DNA from 3 places in the Actinacidiphila sp. bgisy167 genome. Region 2 is predicted to be linked to each of the others. Evidence: riboswitches for the same ligand, from Rfam matches in the RefSeq annotation. Region 2 holds a riboswitch; each other region holds the start of a gene.
The links. A riboswitch is a leader RNA that binds a small molecule or an ion and turns the genes downstream of it on or off. The one in region 2 is predicted to bind cyclic di-AMP.

Region 1 (4,917 bases), on a different contig from region 2:
GGGCTCCGCGTGCCCGGCCTCCCCGAACACCGTCACCGTTGCCGCGCCCGCCAGGGCGAGACCGACGGCGGTGCGCAGGGTCGTGCCTGCGGGTCCGCGTTCCTTGGGCCTTCTGTGCGACGCCACGCGCCGTGACTCCTTCCGGGCTGTTCCGTACACCCCCCGGCGGTCCGGCGGCGGGCGGACGGGGCGCCGTCCGCCGCCGGACCTTCGGCGGGGGCGGCCGTGCCGAGGACGGGGTCCTCACGGCAGTGGGGATCGGCCACCTGGGGCAGGACGCTAAACCGGGACGCCGCGGGGGAGCCGGGGAGTGTGCGGGACTGGTCCGATTCGGCCGCGGACTGCCCGTGGATGACCGCTGTTCGACGGGTGACCTGGTCACTTGCGGTCCGGCCGTGATCGATGCCGCGGAAGAGTCCGACCTCGGTGCGGGGCGCTGCTACGGGCTGGCTAGGGTCCTGAGCCATGGACGTACTCATCAACCTGATCGTCGGCCTGCACATCGTCGGCATCGCCGCCCTTCTCGGCGGCTTCCTCACCCAGATGAAGGCCATGGGCCGCGGCGAGGCCCGTTTCGTGCCGGGCATGCTGCACGGCGCGCTGACCATGCTGGTCACGGGCGCGCTGCTGGTCGGCCTCAACCAGGCCGACGACCAGCCGGTGAACAACATCAAGATCGGTGTGAAGCTCGCGATCCTGGTGGTCGTCCTCGGCCTGGTCTACGTCAAGCGGGACGAGGAGAAGGTGCCGGCGGCGGCCTTCGGCACCGTGGGCGCGCTGACCACCGCCAACATCTTCATCGCGGTGCTGTGGACCTGAGCCCGGCCGCGGCCGGCCGGGCGGGGGCTCAGGCCATCCGGGCGTAACCGTAGATCGGCATCTCCGTGATCGGGGCGATCTTCACCACGCTCCCGGTGTGGGGGGCGTGGATCATCTGGCCGCCGCCGATGTAGAGGCCGACATGGGTGATGTCGGAGTAGAAGAAGACCAGGTCACCGGGTTGCAGCTGGCTCGCGCTCACGCGGCTGCCGAAGTCGACCTGGTCGTAGGTGGTACGGGGGATCTTGACGCCCGCGGCGCCCCAGGCGGCCTGGGTCAGGCCCGAGCAGTCGTAGGAGTTGGGGCCGGTGGCCCCGTACACATAGGGCTTGCCCAGCTGCGCGCGCGCGAACGCGATCGCCGTGGCCGCCTTGGCGGCGTAGCTGCCGGACGCCGGTGGCGTCGAGCCCGTGGATCCGGTGGATCCGGTGGATCCGGTGGAGGAGCCGGCCTCCTTGGCGGCCTTCTCCCTGGCGGCGATCTCCGCGGCCTTCGCGGCCGCCTCCTCCTGGCGCTTCTTCTCCAGCGCCGCCAGCCGTGCCTTCTCCTGGGCGGTGAGGCTGTTCAGCAGCTTCTGCGCCGCGGCGAGCTTCTGTTTGACCGCGGTCTTCTCCGCGTTCAGCCGCTGCTGCGCCTCGGTGAGCTCGTGCAAACTCTCGACGGCCTCGGCGCGCCTGGCCGTCGTCTCGGCCTGTTCGGAGCGGAAGGTCTCCAGCGCGTGCTCCTGCTGTTCGGACAGGCGGTCCATCAGGTGCGCCTGCTCCAGGAACCCCTGGGGGTCGGAAGTGAGCAGGAACGTCGCCGTGCCGTCCAGACCGCCGCTGCGGTACTGCGCCGCGGCGTACTCGCCGATGGTGCGGCGGGCGGCGTTCAGCGTCTCGGTCTTGCGGGCCACCTGGTCCAGCAGCGCGTCGGCGCGTGCGCGCTGCCGCTGTGTCTGCTCCTTGGCGCCGTTGTAGCGCTCGGTGGCGGCCTCAGCCTGGTGGCGGAGCGTGTCGACCTGGGCCTTGACCTCGGTGATCGAGGGCTTGTCCGGTGAGGCGGGGGCCGCGCTCGCGCTTTCGCCGAAGAGGGTGACGGTCGCCAGTGCGGCGGTCGTGAGTCCCACCGCGGCCCGGGGGCCGGGGACGGTCAGCGGATGCGGGCGCGGCTTGCGGTGCGTCGCCAAGTCTGGCGGCTCCTTCCGTGGACCGCCTACCGGGTTAGCTGTCGGGTTCGGGCTTCGGAAGGCCGCCCTACGGTGCGTACGGGCGCACACTGCGCTCGTACGGACCGATTCACCCCAAGGTCGTTCGGGTCCCCGGCTCCGGCGGTCGCCGGACTCAGCGGAGGCGGCCCGTGACGGCACGGTCGCCGCCGCTGGAGCGGACCGCCTGATCCGGCACGGTAGTCACTGCGGGGGCCCCTGGGAACCCTGGTGTTCGAATTGTCCGCAATCATTTCGTGACCTTCACCTTCCCCGGACGGTTCCCGGAGGCTGCGGACCGGGCCCGCGGGGCCGTGTCCGGCGGTCAACGCGCCCAAGGGGGCCGGGCTCGGGCAAGGCGGGCAACGCTGTCCGCCGCACGGCCTAGACTCGGGAGGCGATGAGCAGCCTCTTTGACGACAGCTTCCTGGCCGGCCTCGAACCGAGGGAGGGGGAGCCCCCGCCGCCTCCCGAGGAAGAGCCGGACACGGTCCCCGACGACCTCTTCGAGGGGCGCTTCGACGCGCCCGTCGACCGGGACGCGTACTACCGGGACGGGGCCCCGCGCCCGGCCCTCGATCCGGCCGCGCTGCTCGAGGGGCTCAACGAGCAGCAGCGCGCCGCCGTCGAGCACACCGGTTCCCCGCTGCTCATCGTCGCCGGCGCGGGCTCCGGCAAGACCCGGGTGCTCACCCACCGCATCGCGTACCTGCTGGGCGCCCGCAAGGTGCACCCCGGCCAGATCCTGGCGATCACCTTCACCAACAAGGCGGCCGGGGAGATGAAGGAGCGCGTCGGGCAACTGGTCGGCCCGCGCGCCAATGTGATGTGGGTCTCCACCTTCCACAGCGCGTGCGTCCGCATCCTGCGCCGGGAGTCCAAGCGGCTCGGCTTCACCTCCAGCTTCTCGATCTACGACGCGGCCGACTCCAAGCGCCTGATGGCCCTGGTCTGCCGCGACCTGGACCTGGACCCCAAGCAGTTCCCGCCGAAGTCCTTCAGCGCCAAGGTCTCCAACCTCAAGAACGAGCTCATCGACGAGGAGACCTTCGCCGGCCAGGCCGAGAACGCCTTCGAGAAGAAGCTCGCCGAGGCCTACGCGATGTACCAGTCGCGGCTGCGCGAGGCCAACGCGCTCGACTTCGACGACATCATCATGACCACGGTCAACCTGCTCCAGGCCTTCCCTGACGTGGCCGAGCACTACTGGCGCCGCTTCCGGCACGTCCTCGTCGACGAGTACCAGGACACCAACCACGCCCAGTACACCCTGGTGCGCGAGCTGGTCGGCACCGGGGACGCGGGCGAGGGCGAGGAGCCCGCCGAGCTGTGCGTGGTCGGTGACGCCGACCAGAGCATCTACGCCTTCCGCGGCGCGACCATCCGCAACATCCTCCAGTTCGAGGAGGACTACCCGCAGGCCCGCACCATCCTGCTGGAGCAGAACTACCGCTCCACCCAGAACATCCTGACCGCCGCCAACGCCGTCATCGAGCGCAACGCCTCCCGCCGGCCGAAGAACCTCTGGACCGAAGCCGGGCAGGGCCCGGTCATCACCGGCTATGTCGCCGACCAGGAGCACGACGAGGCGCAGTTCATCGCCGACGAGATCGACCGGCTCACCGACGCCGGGGACGCCCGTCCCGGCGACGTCGCCGTCTTCTACCGGACCAACGCGCAGTCCCGTGTCTTCGAAGAGGTCTTCATCCGCGTCGGCCTGCCCTACAAGGTCGTCGGCGGGGTCCGCTTCTACGAGCGCAAGGAGGTCCGGGACGTCCTGGCCTACCTGCGCGTGCTGGCCAACCCCGAGGACACCGTCCCGCTGCGCCGCATCCTGAACGTGCCCAAGCGCGGCATCGGGGAGCGCGCCGAGGCGATGGTCGACGCTCTCGCCGCGCGCGAGCGCATCTCCTTCGCCGCCGCGCTGCGCCGGGTCGACGAGGCCTTCGGCATGGCCGCCCGCTCGGTCAACGCCGTCAAGCGGTTCAACGAGCTGCTGGAGGAGCTGCGCACGGTCGTGGACTCCGGCGCCGGCCCCGCCACCGTCCTGGAGGCCGTGCTGGAGCGCACGGGCTATCTGGCGGAGCTGCAGGCATCCACCGACCCGCAGGACGAGACCCGCATCGAGAACCTCCAGGAACTCGCCGCGGTGGCCCTGGAGTTCGAGCAGGAGCGCACCGACGAGGAGCCCGGCACGCTCGCCGAGTTCCTGGAGCGCGTCGCGCTGGTCGCCGACTCCGACCAGATCCCGGACGACGACGAGGGCGGCGGCGTCATAACGCTGATGACGCTGCACACCGCCAAGGGCCTGGAGTTCCCCGTGGTCTTCCTGACCGGCATGGAGGACGGGGTCTTCCCGCATATGCGCGCGCTCGGCCAGACCAAGGAGCTGGAGGAGGAGCGGCGGCTCGCCTACGTCGGCATCACCCGGGCGCGGCAGCGGCTGTATGTGACCCGGTCCACCATGCGCAGCGCCTGGGGCCAGCCCTCGTACAACCCGCCCTCGCGCTTTTTGGAGGAGATCCCCGAGCAGCTCATCGAGTGGAAGCGCACCGGCGCCTCCGCGGCGCCCTCCGCCTCGGTGTCGGCGGCGGCCTCGATGCTGTCGCGTTCGCCGTCGAAGGGCGGCCCCTCCGGCTTCGCGACCCGGCGCACCCAGGACCGGCCGGTCATCTCTCTGGCGGTCGGGGACCGGGTCACGCACGACACCTTCGGGCTCGGCACGGTCGTCGCGGTCGACGGCAGCGGGGAGAAGGCCAAGGCCACCATCGACTTCGGAGACGAGCGGCCGAAGGTGCTGCTGCTGCGGTACGCGCCGGTGGAGAGGCTCTAGCGCGCTCGCTCCGGCCGCGTCGGCGTCCGGCGCGGCCGGTGGCGGCGCGCCGCCGGTGCGGACACCGGGCACGGCGGGG
Region 2 (4,917 bases):
CTCGACCTCGGCCCCCGACCGCATGATCAGCGGCGAGCTCGCGCTGCGGTAGACGTCCTCGACCTGCTCCCCCTCCTCCGGTCTGCGCGGACCGCCCTCGACCGAGGCGTGGCTGACGACCAGCAGGCTGCCGGGGGCGAGGGCGTCGCGGAGTCCGGCCACGGCCTTGGCCGGTTCGTCGGCGTCCTCGAGGAAGTGCAGGACCGCGACGAGCAGCAGGGCGACCGGCCGGTCGAGGTCGATGAGCCCGCGCACTTCCGCGCTGTCCAGGATGTCGTGAGGGGAGCGCAGGTCGGCGGCGACGACGGCGGTGTTCTCGCTGCGCTCCAGCACGGCGCGGCTGTGGGCGACGGCGACCGGGTCGTGGTCGACGTAGACGACATGAGCGCCGGGACTCGCGGCCTGGGCGACCTCGTGGACGTTGCCGAAGGTGGGGATGCCGGAGCCGATGTCGAGGAACTGGGTGATGCCCTCGTCGACGGCGAAGCGCACGGCCCTGCGCATGAACGCCCGGTTGGCCTGCATGATCTTCGGCAGCCCCGGGAAGGCCGCGATGGCTCGCCGCCCGGCCTCCCGGTCGACCTCGAAGTTGTGGGAGCCGCCCAGATAGTAGTCGTAGATGCGGGACACGCTGGGCACGGAAAGATCGATGCCCTGGGGGGCCCAGGCGGGACGCTCCATCACTGTTCCAGCTCCTCGGCGACTCGGGGAGCCCGGCCGTATCCACGGCCAGGTGCGACAGAGGCTACTGATCAGCCGTTCAAGAGGAAACAAGAGGTGAAAATATTCGGTCCATTTTCGGTCACAGACCAAAGGCATGTGCCCTGCTCCCCAGGAGACGGGGAACAGGGCACGGATACCGCCGGATGACGACCGGTCAGTCGACCGTTTCGGTCGGTGGACCGGTCAGATCGTGACGCCGTGGGCGCGCAGGTACGCCACCGGGTCGATGTCGGAGCCGAAGTCGGGCGTGGTGCGGATCTCGAAGTGCAGGTGCGGACCGGTCACGTTGCCGGTGGCGCCCGACAGGCCCAGCTGCTGACCGGCGTAGACCCGCTGGCCGGCCGAGACCGACAGCGCGGACAGGTGGGCGTACTGCGAGTACCGGCCGTCGGCGTGCCTGACGACGACCTGGTTGCCGTACGAACCGCCCCAGCCCGCGGAGACCACGGTGCCGGCGGCGATCGACTTCACCTTGGTGCCGGTCGAGGCGATGAAGTCGACGCCGGTGTGGTAGCCCTTGGACCACATGGCGCCGGCCCGGTGGTAAGGGGTGCCCAGGGTGACACGGTCGAGGGGGGCGGTGTAGCCGGAGGCGCTGGCGGCAGGGGCCGCGGCCGGGGCGGCCTTCGCGGCCTTGGCGGTCGCCGCCGCGGTCTTGGCGGTGGCCTTCTCCCCCAGGGACAGGACCTGGCCCGGGTAGATCAGGTTCGGGTTGCCGCCGATGACCGGCTTGTTGTCCGCGTACAGCTCCTGCCAGCCGCCCTCGACCGACTGGGACTTCGCGATCTTGGAGAGGGTGTCACCGCCGACGACGCGGTAGGAGCCGCCGGCGCTCTTGGGCGCCTCGGCCCTCTTCGCGGGGGCGGACTTGACGGCCTTGACGACCGGCTTGGCGGCGGCTCCCGCGACGCTCTGCGGGGTGGCCGACGGGTTGGCCATCGCCTTGGTCAGACCGGCCTTGGGGCCGCACACGGGCCAGGCCTGCGGGCCCTGGGTCGCGAGAACCTTCTCGGCGACGGCGATCTGCTGCGCCTTGGTCGCGAGGTCGGCGCGCGGGGCGTACTTCGTGCCGCCGAAGCCGGCCCAGGTGCTCTGGGTGAACTGCAGGCCGCCGTAGAAGCCGTTGCCGGTGTTGATGGACCAGTTGTTGGTGCTCTCGCAGGCCGCGACCTTGTCCCAGACGCCGACAGGAGCGGCGTGGGCGCCGGTGGCCCCGACGATGGGGAGCGCCACGGCCGCTCCGGTGGTGCCGGCCAGTGCGCTGATTCGGGTGATGCGGGTGTTCCGCGGGCGACGGTGCTTTCCCTTACCGGGCATGCCGAATTCCTCTCCGACGCCTGCGAGGTAAGCTGTCGGGTTCGGACTGGAGATGCCCGGCCGCATATGGGCACGCCAAATAAAGGCATGTCGCTGCGACTTCACCCCTAGCCGTCCCGAGACCAACGGGAACGGCAACTACCTGGGTCCCCCGCTCCTGCCGTGCGGTCTTGTCATCCGGCGTCCGGGCAGCGGCAGGACTAGGCGTTCCACCCGGAAGAATCTCGCAGGCATTTGTCCTGCGAGGTCTGGAAGCTAAACGACGGAATAGTTCCGGAGCAAGGAGCTGAATCACGCCTCACGGCACACCGCAAGTCGATCAATTGCTTCTGTGACGTTACGTGATAAGCGTCCGCTCTCCGTAGGTGACGGACTGGCCCACAGTAATCGGCTGATATCGCGGGGTGAAAACGATCGACCACCCGGGACGGCCCGTCGCCTGCCGCCTGCGCAGCGTGTCCGGCGCGTGACACCCATCACGCCGCGGCACTCCCCGGGCGCCCCGTAGGCGCATATGTCCAATTAAGGGCATCAATGCCCGATAAGGAGGATGCGTCGCGGCCCAACCCGCCCCCGAGCGCCCGCGCCTGAGGGCTCGCCCGGAGCAACGCCCCTCGGGGGCCAACCGTCGAGGACGCCCGGCGATTCCCGCCGCGCTCGCCGCCGGAACGGTGCACGATGTGGCCTGCGCCACAACCACCCCCGCAGGGAGGCGAGAAGGGCGGGCCGGCAGCGCTCGAAGCCCCGAAACCGGACGTGACAGCACCGATTGAGCGGCGTAGCCTCCCAATCCCGCACAATTTCTCACATCGCCTGGGAGCCCTCGCGTGCCCTACCTCGCCGCTGACGACCGCTACGCCTCGATGGAATACCGCAGGACCGGGCGCAGCGGGGTCCTGCTGCCCGTCGTGTCCCTGGGTCTGTGGCACAACTTCGGCGACACGTCTCCGCTGGAGAACCAGCGCGCCGTGCTGCGCCGCGCCATCGACCGCGGGGTCGTCCACATCGACCTGGCCAACAACTACGGCCCGCCCGCCGGCTCGGCCGAGGCGAACTTCGGCACGCTCTTCGCCCAGGACTTCCGCCCGTACCGCGACGAGCTCTTCATCGCCACCAAGGCGGGTTACGACATGTGGCCCGGTCCGTACGGCGAATGGGGCAGCCGCAAGTACCTTCTGTCGTCGCTCGACCAGTCCCTGGGCCGCATGGGTCTGGACTACGTGGACGTCTTCTACTCGCACCGCTTCGACCCGGACACGCCCCTGGAGGAGACCATGGGCGCCCTGGACTCCGCGGTACGGCAGGGCAAGGCCCTCTACGCCGGCATCTCCAACTACCCGGCCGAGGCACACCGCCGCGCGACGGAGATCCTGCGCGAGCTGGGCACACCGCTGCTGATCCACCAGGCCGCCTACAGCATCCTCCAGCGCGACCCGGAGGACGGCGTCCTGGACGCCGTCGGCGACACCGGCACCGCCCTCATCGCCTACTCGCCGCTCGCCCAGGGCCAGCTCACCGACCGCTACCTCGACGGCGTCCCCGCCGACTCCCGGATGGCGCTCGGACACTTCCTCAAGCGCGACACCCTGACCGAACGCAAGCTCGCCTTCCTGCACGCGCTCAACAAGCTCGCCGGGGAGCGCGGCCAGACCCTGGCGCAGATGGCCCTGACCTGGGTGCTGCGCGACCCCCGGGTCGTCTCCGTGCTCATCGGCGCGAGCAGCGTCACCCAGCTCGACCAGAACCTCGCCGCCCTCGAAGCGGGCCCGCTCACCGCGGACGAGCTGGCCGAGGTCGACCGCCTCTCGGCGGAGGCCGGTGTGCGCATCCCGTAGTCGGCCTCTCCGCGAGCACGGGCCGGTCCCCGCTGGGGCCGGCCCGTACGCGTCGGTGCGTGTTCAGCGAAGGCGGGCCTTGAGCGCGGCGCGGACGCCGGGCCACTCCTCGGCGAGGACCGAGTAGTACGCGCTGTCGCGGACGGTCCCGTCGACTGCGCGGGTATGGGCGCGGCGGATTCCCTCGAAGCGGGCGCCGATCCGCTCGATCGCGGTGCGGGAGCGCGTGTTGCGCGCGTCGGTCTTCAAGGTGACGCGGAGCACACCCCAGACGTCGAAGGCGTGGGAGAGCAGCAGCTTCGCCTCGGTGTTGCAGGGGGTGCGCTGGACGGAGGCGGCGAGCCACGTGCTGCCGATCTCGGCGACGGTCGGCGCCGCGCCGCCGCAGGGCGCGGAGCGGCCCGCGGAGGCGGAGTCGGACGTCCAGTAGCCGAGGTCGAGGAAGCGGGTGGAGCCGACCAGCATGTCGCGCCGTACATCCCGCACGGCGAAGGGAAGCGCGGTTCCGGACGCCTGCTCCTGGAGAGCCTGCTCCACATAGCGCGCCATCGCCTCGTGATCGTCCGGCACCTGGGTGTAGGCGTAGGTGTCGCGGGACTCGGTGGCGGCGCGCAGCAGGCCGTCCGTATGGGAGGCGCGCAGCGGCTCCAGGCGGACGTGCCTGCCGTCCAGGATCACGGGTTCGGGCATGCACCGGATGCTGCTGTGCCGTCCGGGCCCCGGTCAAACCCGTTTCCGCGGGCCGCGTCGGGACTCCGGGGCGCCGGATGCGAAAATGGGGGCATGAACAGCAACGACGTGTTCTTCGACATCACGATCGACGGCGAACCCGCCGGGCGGATCGTGTTCACCCTGTTTGACGACGTGGTCCCCAAGACCGCGCGGAACTTCCGTGAGCTCGCCACCGGCGAGCACGGCTTCGGTTACGAGGGCTCGCACTTCCACCGCGTGATCCCCGACTTCATGCTCCAGGGAGGCGACTTCACCGCCGGCAACGGCACCGGTGGCAAGAGCATCTACGGCGAGAAGTTCGCCGACGAGA
Region 3 (4,917 bases), on a different contig from region 2:
TGGCAACCGCGCTGATGGGCTGTACGGAGCTGGCGTCCTTCCGCCAGCGCAAGGGGCCTCCGCGCAGGCTAAGCCGCAGGACGTTGCGGCACACGTTCCTGCTGGCCGACGGCAGCACGCAGCTGCTGTGGGAGATCGAGCACAACACCGGCCCCGGCGGCGACGAACCGGTGTACGAGGTGTACTCGGACCCGGACGCTCTGGCCGTCGCCCAGCACATGATCGACGCGCGCTTCGGTGAGCCCGCCCCGCGGGAGATGGGGGCGGAGACGGAGGGCTGGCCGGCGCGGCCGCCTCAGCAGGCGATGGACCTGGCGCCCGGGCACCGGCAGTACACGGAGAACCACTCGGCCGAGCACGCGTGGCGGGTTCTGCGGCGGGCCGAGAACCCGGACGCGCCCGGCGAGGAACTGCGCAGCCGGCTGGGCTCCGCGGTGGGCCACGACATCGCGTACATCACCGGTCGGCACACCAGGATCGGCACCGGCCGGGTCGCCGGCTGGACGCTGTACGAGCACGCCTTCCTGCTGGCGACCGGGGAGGAGATCAGCCTGTGGGAGGTCGAGCACACGATGACACCCGACGGGCGGCCGATGTGCGAGGTGTACGCCGACGAGACGGCGGCCTGCGACTCCGCGGACCTACGGCTGGAGGCGCTCTGACCGCGTTACCGCTCCGGCCCCGTCGCCGGCCTCGTTCCCGCCGGTCCCCGGCCGCGTTCCGGATTGCGGGCGGGGTGCGTCGAGAGGAGATTGGGCGGTAGGCGTGTCGGCGGGAGGCGGGAGGTTCCCATGCCGGTCCTGACGGAGGTCGAGTTTCCCGGTGTGACGGCCCTGCAGTACGAGGAAGCGAACCACCGCGCGGGGTTCGGGCCCGAGCATCCGCCCTCGGGTCTGCTCGCCCACGCCGCCGTGGTCACCAACGAGGGCCTGCGGCTGGTGAACGTCTGGCAGTCCACTCAGGCGCTCGAGTCCTTCATGGAGATCATGCTGCCGGCCGCCAAGGAGTCGGGCTTCCCGGAGCCGAGCGGGCCGCCGAGGATCTCGGAGCTCTACAACTTCGTCGTGCCCTAGCGTCCCGCAGCGCCTGGCGCTGACGCCCGGCGCTCGCGGGAGTCGGGAGGCGGATGCGGACCGGCGGCCCTGGGTGGCGGGGGGTGTCGCCAGGGCCGCCGGAGTTCGTGCGGTCGTTCACGGTCGACGGCCGGTGAACGCCGTCCGCAGCGCGGTCGGTACTGGGGTGGGTCCGGTGGGCGTTGCTCGCGCGTCGTCCCGTACCGGCCGCTCGCCTCAGACCGTGAGGCCCTTGCCGCGCAGCCAGCCCATCGGGCCGATCGGTTCGCCGCCGCCGGGGCGCACCTCGAAGTGCAGGTGGGGGCCGGTGACATTGCCCGTGGCGCCGACGCGGCCGATGGTGTCACCGGTGTTGACCTTGCCGGAGGTGACGATCATCGAGGAGAGGTGGCAGTACCAGAGCTCGGTGCCGTCGTCGAGGGTCAGGATGATGCGGTAGCCGTACGAGCCGGCCCAGCCGGCCGCGGTGATGGTGCCGCCGTGCACGGCCTTGACGGGGGTGCCGGTGGGGGCGGCGAAGTCCTGGCCTGTGTGGGTGTGGGCCCACAGCGAGCTGGACTCGCCGAAGCCGGCGGTCAGCGAGTACGAGGCGACCGGGAGCACGAAGCTCCTGGCGAGCTCGGCGAGGCGCTGGGCCTCCAGCTTCTTCGCCGCCTCCGCCGCGGCCTTCTTCTTGGCGGCCGCTTCGGCGCGGACCCGCTCCTCCGCGGCGGACTTGGCGGCCTTCGCCGTGGCCTCCTGCAGCGCGGCGGTCCTGGCGGCCCGATCGGCGGCCTGCCGCTGCTGCTGGGCCTGGTCGAGGATGCGGCTGCGCAGCACCTCGCCCGCGTCCGGGGTCAGGGCCTCGGCGACGACGGGCTCGGCTTCGGCGGCGCTGTCGTCGCCGACGAGCGCGCCCACGCCGGGCAGTCGGGACGCGTCGGGCAGGTGGGGCAGGGAGACGGCGAGCGGGTTCTTGCCCTCCGCGGTGGCGGCCCCTCCGACGCCCAGTACGGCCACGGCCGCGACCCCGAAGACAGCGGAACCGCGGCCCAGGGAGCGCTGCTTGGCGACGCGGTGCCGGCCGCGCACGGGGCCGGCGGACTCCTCCGTGGGGTTCCAGGGCTCGGCCTGCGGGCCCTCGTCGGGCGCGTCCTCGTGGAGCGCGCCCTCGTCGAGCGCGCCCTCGGTGCTCCGGGGGACGTCGGCCGCCTGGACGGTGCCGAAGGCCTCGATGTCCTCTGGCCGCGGTCCGGCGGCGGCCGGGGTCGCGGCGGCGGTCGCGGCGTATGTCTCGTACGCCCCGTGCCCGGCTCCGTCGTGCTGTGCGGGGACGGTGTCCTGAGGGGTCGTCGTCTCGGTGGGCGCCGTGGCGAGCCAGCCGGCGGCCATGTTCCACTCGCCGGTGTCCCAGCCGTCGATCGCGTTCTTCGTCGGCGGCGCCTGCTCGGCAGCCGGAGGGTTCCAGCCGGCGGCGATGTTCCACTCGGCGGTGTCCCACTCGGGGTACGCGGAGACGGAACCCTGCTGCTGTCCGGGTATGAGGGCAGGCTCGTTCGACGCCACGCGGGCGCACTCCTTTCCTTCCTTCTCGCCTACCGGGTTAGCTGACGGGTTCGGAGCAGGAAGGTCTCCTACGAGGGCCGCGAAGGCCCCCGATTCACCCCAGGAAGTGGTTCCCCGGTTCCCGCGGACGGGATTCGGCAAGCGCGCGGCGCCGCCCTGTCGGCGGCGGGACGACCGCGCTGCGTTATCGAACGTTAATAGAGGCGCCCGCCAATTCCAAGCCACTCTTGCGACTTCCTGACGGGAATCTATGGGGATAGACGCGACATAACAGGACATCGGGCTGCGACCGCCGTGACCAACGGGAAATGTGAGCGTACGTCAGTCGTTATGCGCAAGAGAGTGCCGCGCTTACGAGGAGTGATGCTCACCCCGGGCCCCGGCCGCCGAGGGCGCGCCCCAGACGGCTGTGGAGGCGCTCCGCCGAGGCGTCGGCGGAGCTGTGCGCGGCGAGCATTCCGTGCACTTCACGCTGCAGGACCCGGGTGAACGTGACGTAGTGCGCGGTCGCCGGACGGGCCCTGGCGGCCTGCAGCGCGCACCACAGCAGGGTCGTGTAACCGGGGGTCGCGGCGGTCGGCCGGGGCGAGGACTCCGAGCCGCGGCGCGTGGGGCGGTCGTAGAACCAGGCGCGCGGGTCGTGAGGATCGTCACAGTCGACGTCCCCGGCTCCGTACGCGGATCGCCGTGCGGGAGCGAAGCCGGCTTGCAGCAGTGCCTCTTGGGCGCTGCGTCCGGTCAGGAAACGGATCAGGTCCGAGGCGTCGCCGGGGCGGTCGCTGGTCGCCGCGACACCCAGGCTCTGCCCGCCGAGGGCCGCGACGCCCGGGAGCCGGGCCACGCCGAAGCGCACACCGGGGGCGAGGGCGGCGTCGAGCCGGTTGTAGGCGTAGGGCCAGTTGCGCATCAGCACACTGCGCCCCTCGGCGAACTGGGCGAGGGTGACCGACTCGTCGGCCTCGAGGGACTGCGGGTTGAGGTTGTTGGCGGCGGCCAGCCGGTTGAGCTCGTCCAGGCCCTCGCGCAGCGCGTCCTCGGTGCCCGTGTAGCGTCCGTCGCCGTCGACGAGTTCGACGCCCGCGGTCCACAGGGCTTCAAGGGTGTTGACGGTCAGGCCCTCGTACGCGCGCAGCTGGGTGGTGTAGGCGGCGTGGCCGAGCGGGCGGACGTCGGCGAGCAGGTCGCCGATCGTGGCGTAGCCGGACAGGTCCGCGGGGCGGCGGCCGGCCTTGGCGAGGTCGTCGGTGCGGTAGTAGAGCAGGCCGACGTCGGTGTTGAAGGGCACCGCGTACGTGCGGCCCTTCCAGCGGCCGGCGTCGGCGGCCTGGCGCAGGAAGTCCCCGTCGACGAGGGCGGGGTCGAGCGGACGCAGCAGCCCGCTGTCGGCGAACTCGGGGATCCAGCTGATGTCGAGATTGACGACGTCGTAGCTGGCGCTGCCGGACTGGAAGGCGCCGATCAGCTCGCTGCGCTGCTCGTCGGAGGCGGAGGGCAGCTCGACGAGCCGGGCGGGCCGGTCCGGGTTGCGGCGGTTCCACTCGTCGATCAGGCCGCGGCGGACGCCGGCTCGCCCGCCGGCGGTGAGGTCGGCGTCGCTGGCGACGACGAGCGGCCGGGAGGGGTCGGGGCGCGGCGGCGGGGCCGGGGCCGCGGTGGGGCCGATGCACGCCCCTGCCGCCAGCATGAGCAGGAAGCCCATGACGCTCCGCCGCCGGCTCCGCGAAGGCACGGCGGGACGCGGCAGCGCCGTGGCGTGCGGGTGCGGACGGGCGCCGCTCGCACCGCGGGGGGCCGGGGCTGTCATGACCCTCCCGTGGTGAGGCGGTCTATGGTCTCCGCGACCCGGTTCGGCAGATCCCGCGTGATCGCGAGGCACGCGCCGCCGTTCTCCGTCACCGCCTTGTTGAAGTGCAGCGAGCAGCCGTAGGCCTCCAGGGAGACCACCAGGACGGGGACGTCCGTGTCCGGCGGCTCCTCGCCGGCGCTGTCCTCGTCGTCGGTGATCAGGACGATCAGGGCGCCGGGGGAATCGGCCAGGGCCCGGGACCATTGGCGCAGGGCGGCGGCCACGGGGGCGTCGCGCTCGACGGAGGCCAGTTCGCGGATCGCGGCGTCCCGCGCGGCCGCGTCGTGCGCCCCGATGTCCAGGAGGGTGCGGCCGGGCACCGCGGCGATGCCGTAGCGGTAACCGGAGGCACGGGCCAGCACGGAGCGCACGAGCGGGATGTTGGCGCGGGAGTGGGAGGAGCTGGAGACGTCGACGGCGAAGAGGACGTCACGCCGGGTGCCGGCGGCCTCC

Region 1: it holds a riboswitch for cyclic di-AMP, as region 2 does, so the genes downstream of both, AC3ET4_RS17765 (C40 family peptidase) here and AC3ET4_RS14295 (transglycosylase family protein) in region 2, are expected to answer to the same signal.
Region 3: it holds a riboswitch for cyclic di-AMP, as region 2 does, so the genes downstream of both, AC3ET4_RS15780 (M23 family metallopeptidase) here and AC3ET4_RS14295 (transglycosylase family protein) in region 2, are expected to answer to the same signal.

Annotation. Positions count from the first base shown of each region.
Region 1 is NZ_JBYIQP010000043.1:16,900-21,816, forward strand. Features, by position in the region: gene AC3ET4_RS17755 (C40 family peptidase) at 1-126, opposite strand, end outside; gene AC3ET4_RS17760 (hypothetical protein) at 466-819, shown strand; gene AC3ET4_RS17765 (C40 family peptidase) at 848-1,987, opposite strand; cyclic di-AMP (ydaO/yuaA leader) riboswitch at 1,996-2,157, opposite strand; gene pcrA (DNA helicase PcrA) at 2,406-4,838, shown strand.
Region 2 is NZ_JBYIQP010000029.1:51,230-56,146, forward strand. Features, by position in the region: gene AC3ET4_RS14290 (SAM-dependent methyltransferase) at 1-681, opposite strand, end outside; gene AC3ET4_RS14295 (transglycosylase family protein) at 907-2,040, opposite strand; cyclic di-AMP (ydaO/yuaA leader) riboswitch at 2,043-2,233, opposite strand; gene AC3ET4_RS14300 (aldo/keto reductase) at 2,868-3,875, shown strand; gene AC3ET4_RS14305 (GNAT family N-acetyltransferase) at 3,939-4,565, opposite strand; gene AC3ET4_RS14310 (peptidylprolyl isomerase) at 4,659-4,917, shown strand, end outside.
Region 3 is NZ_JBYIQP010000034.1:53,856-58,772, reverse strand. Features, by position in the region: gene AC3ET4_RS15790 (DUF6227 family protein) at 1-662, shown strand, start outside; gene AC3ET4_RS15785 (hypothetical protein) at 792-1,073, shown strand; gene AC3ET4_RS15780 (M23 family metallopeptidase) at 1,290-2,444, opposite strand; cyclic di-AMP (ydaO/yuaA leader) riboswitch at 2,630-2,768, opposite strand; gene AC3ET4_RS15775 (extracellular solute-binding protein) at 2,986-4,317, opposite strand; gene AC3ET4_RS15770 (caspase, EACC1-associated type) at 4,419-4,917, opposite strand, start outside.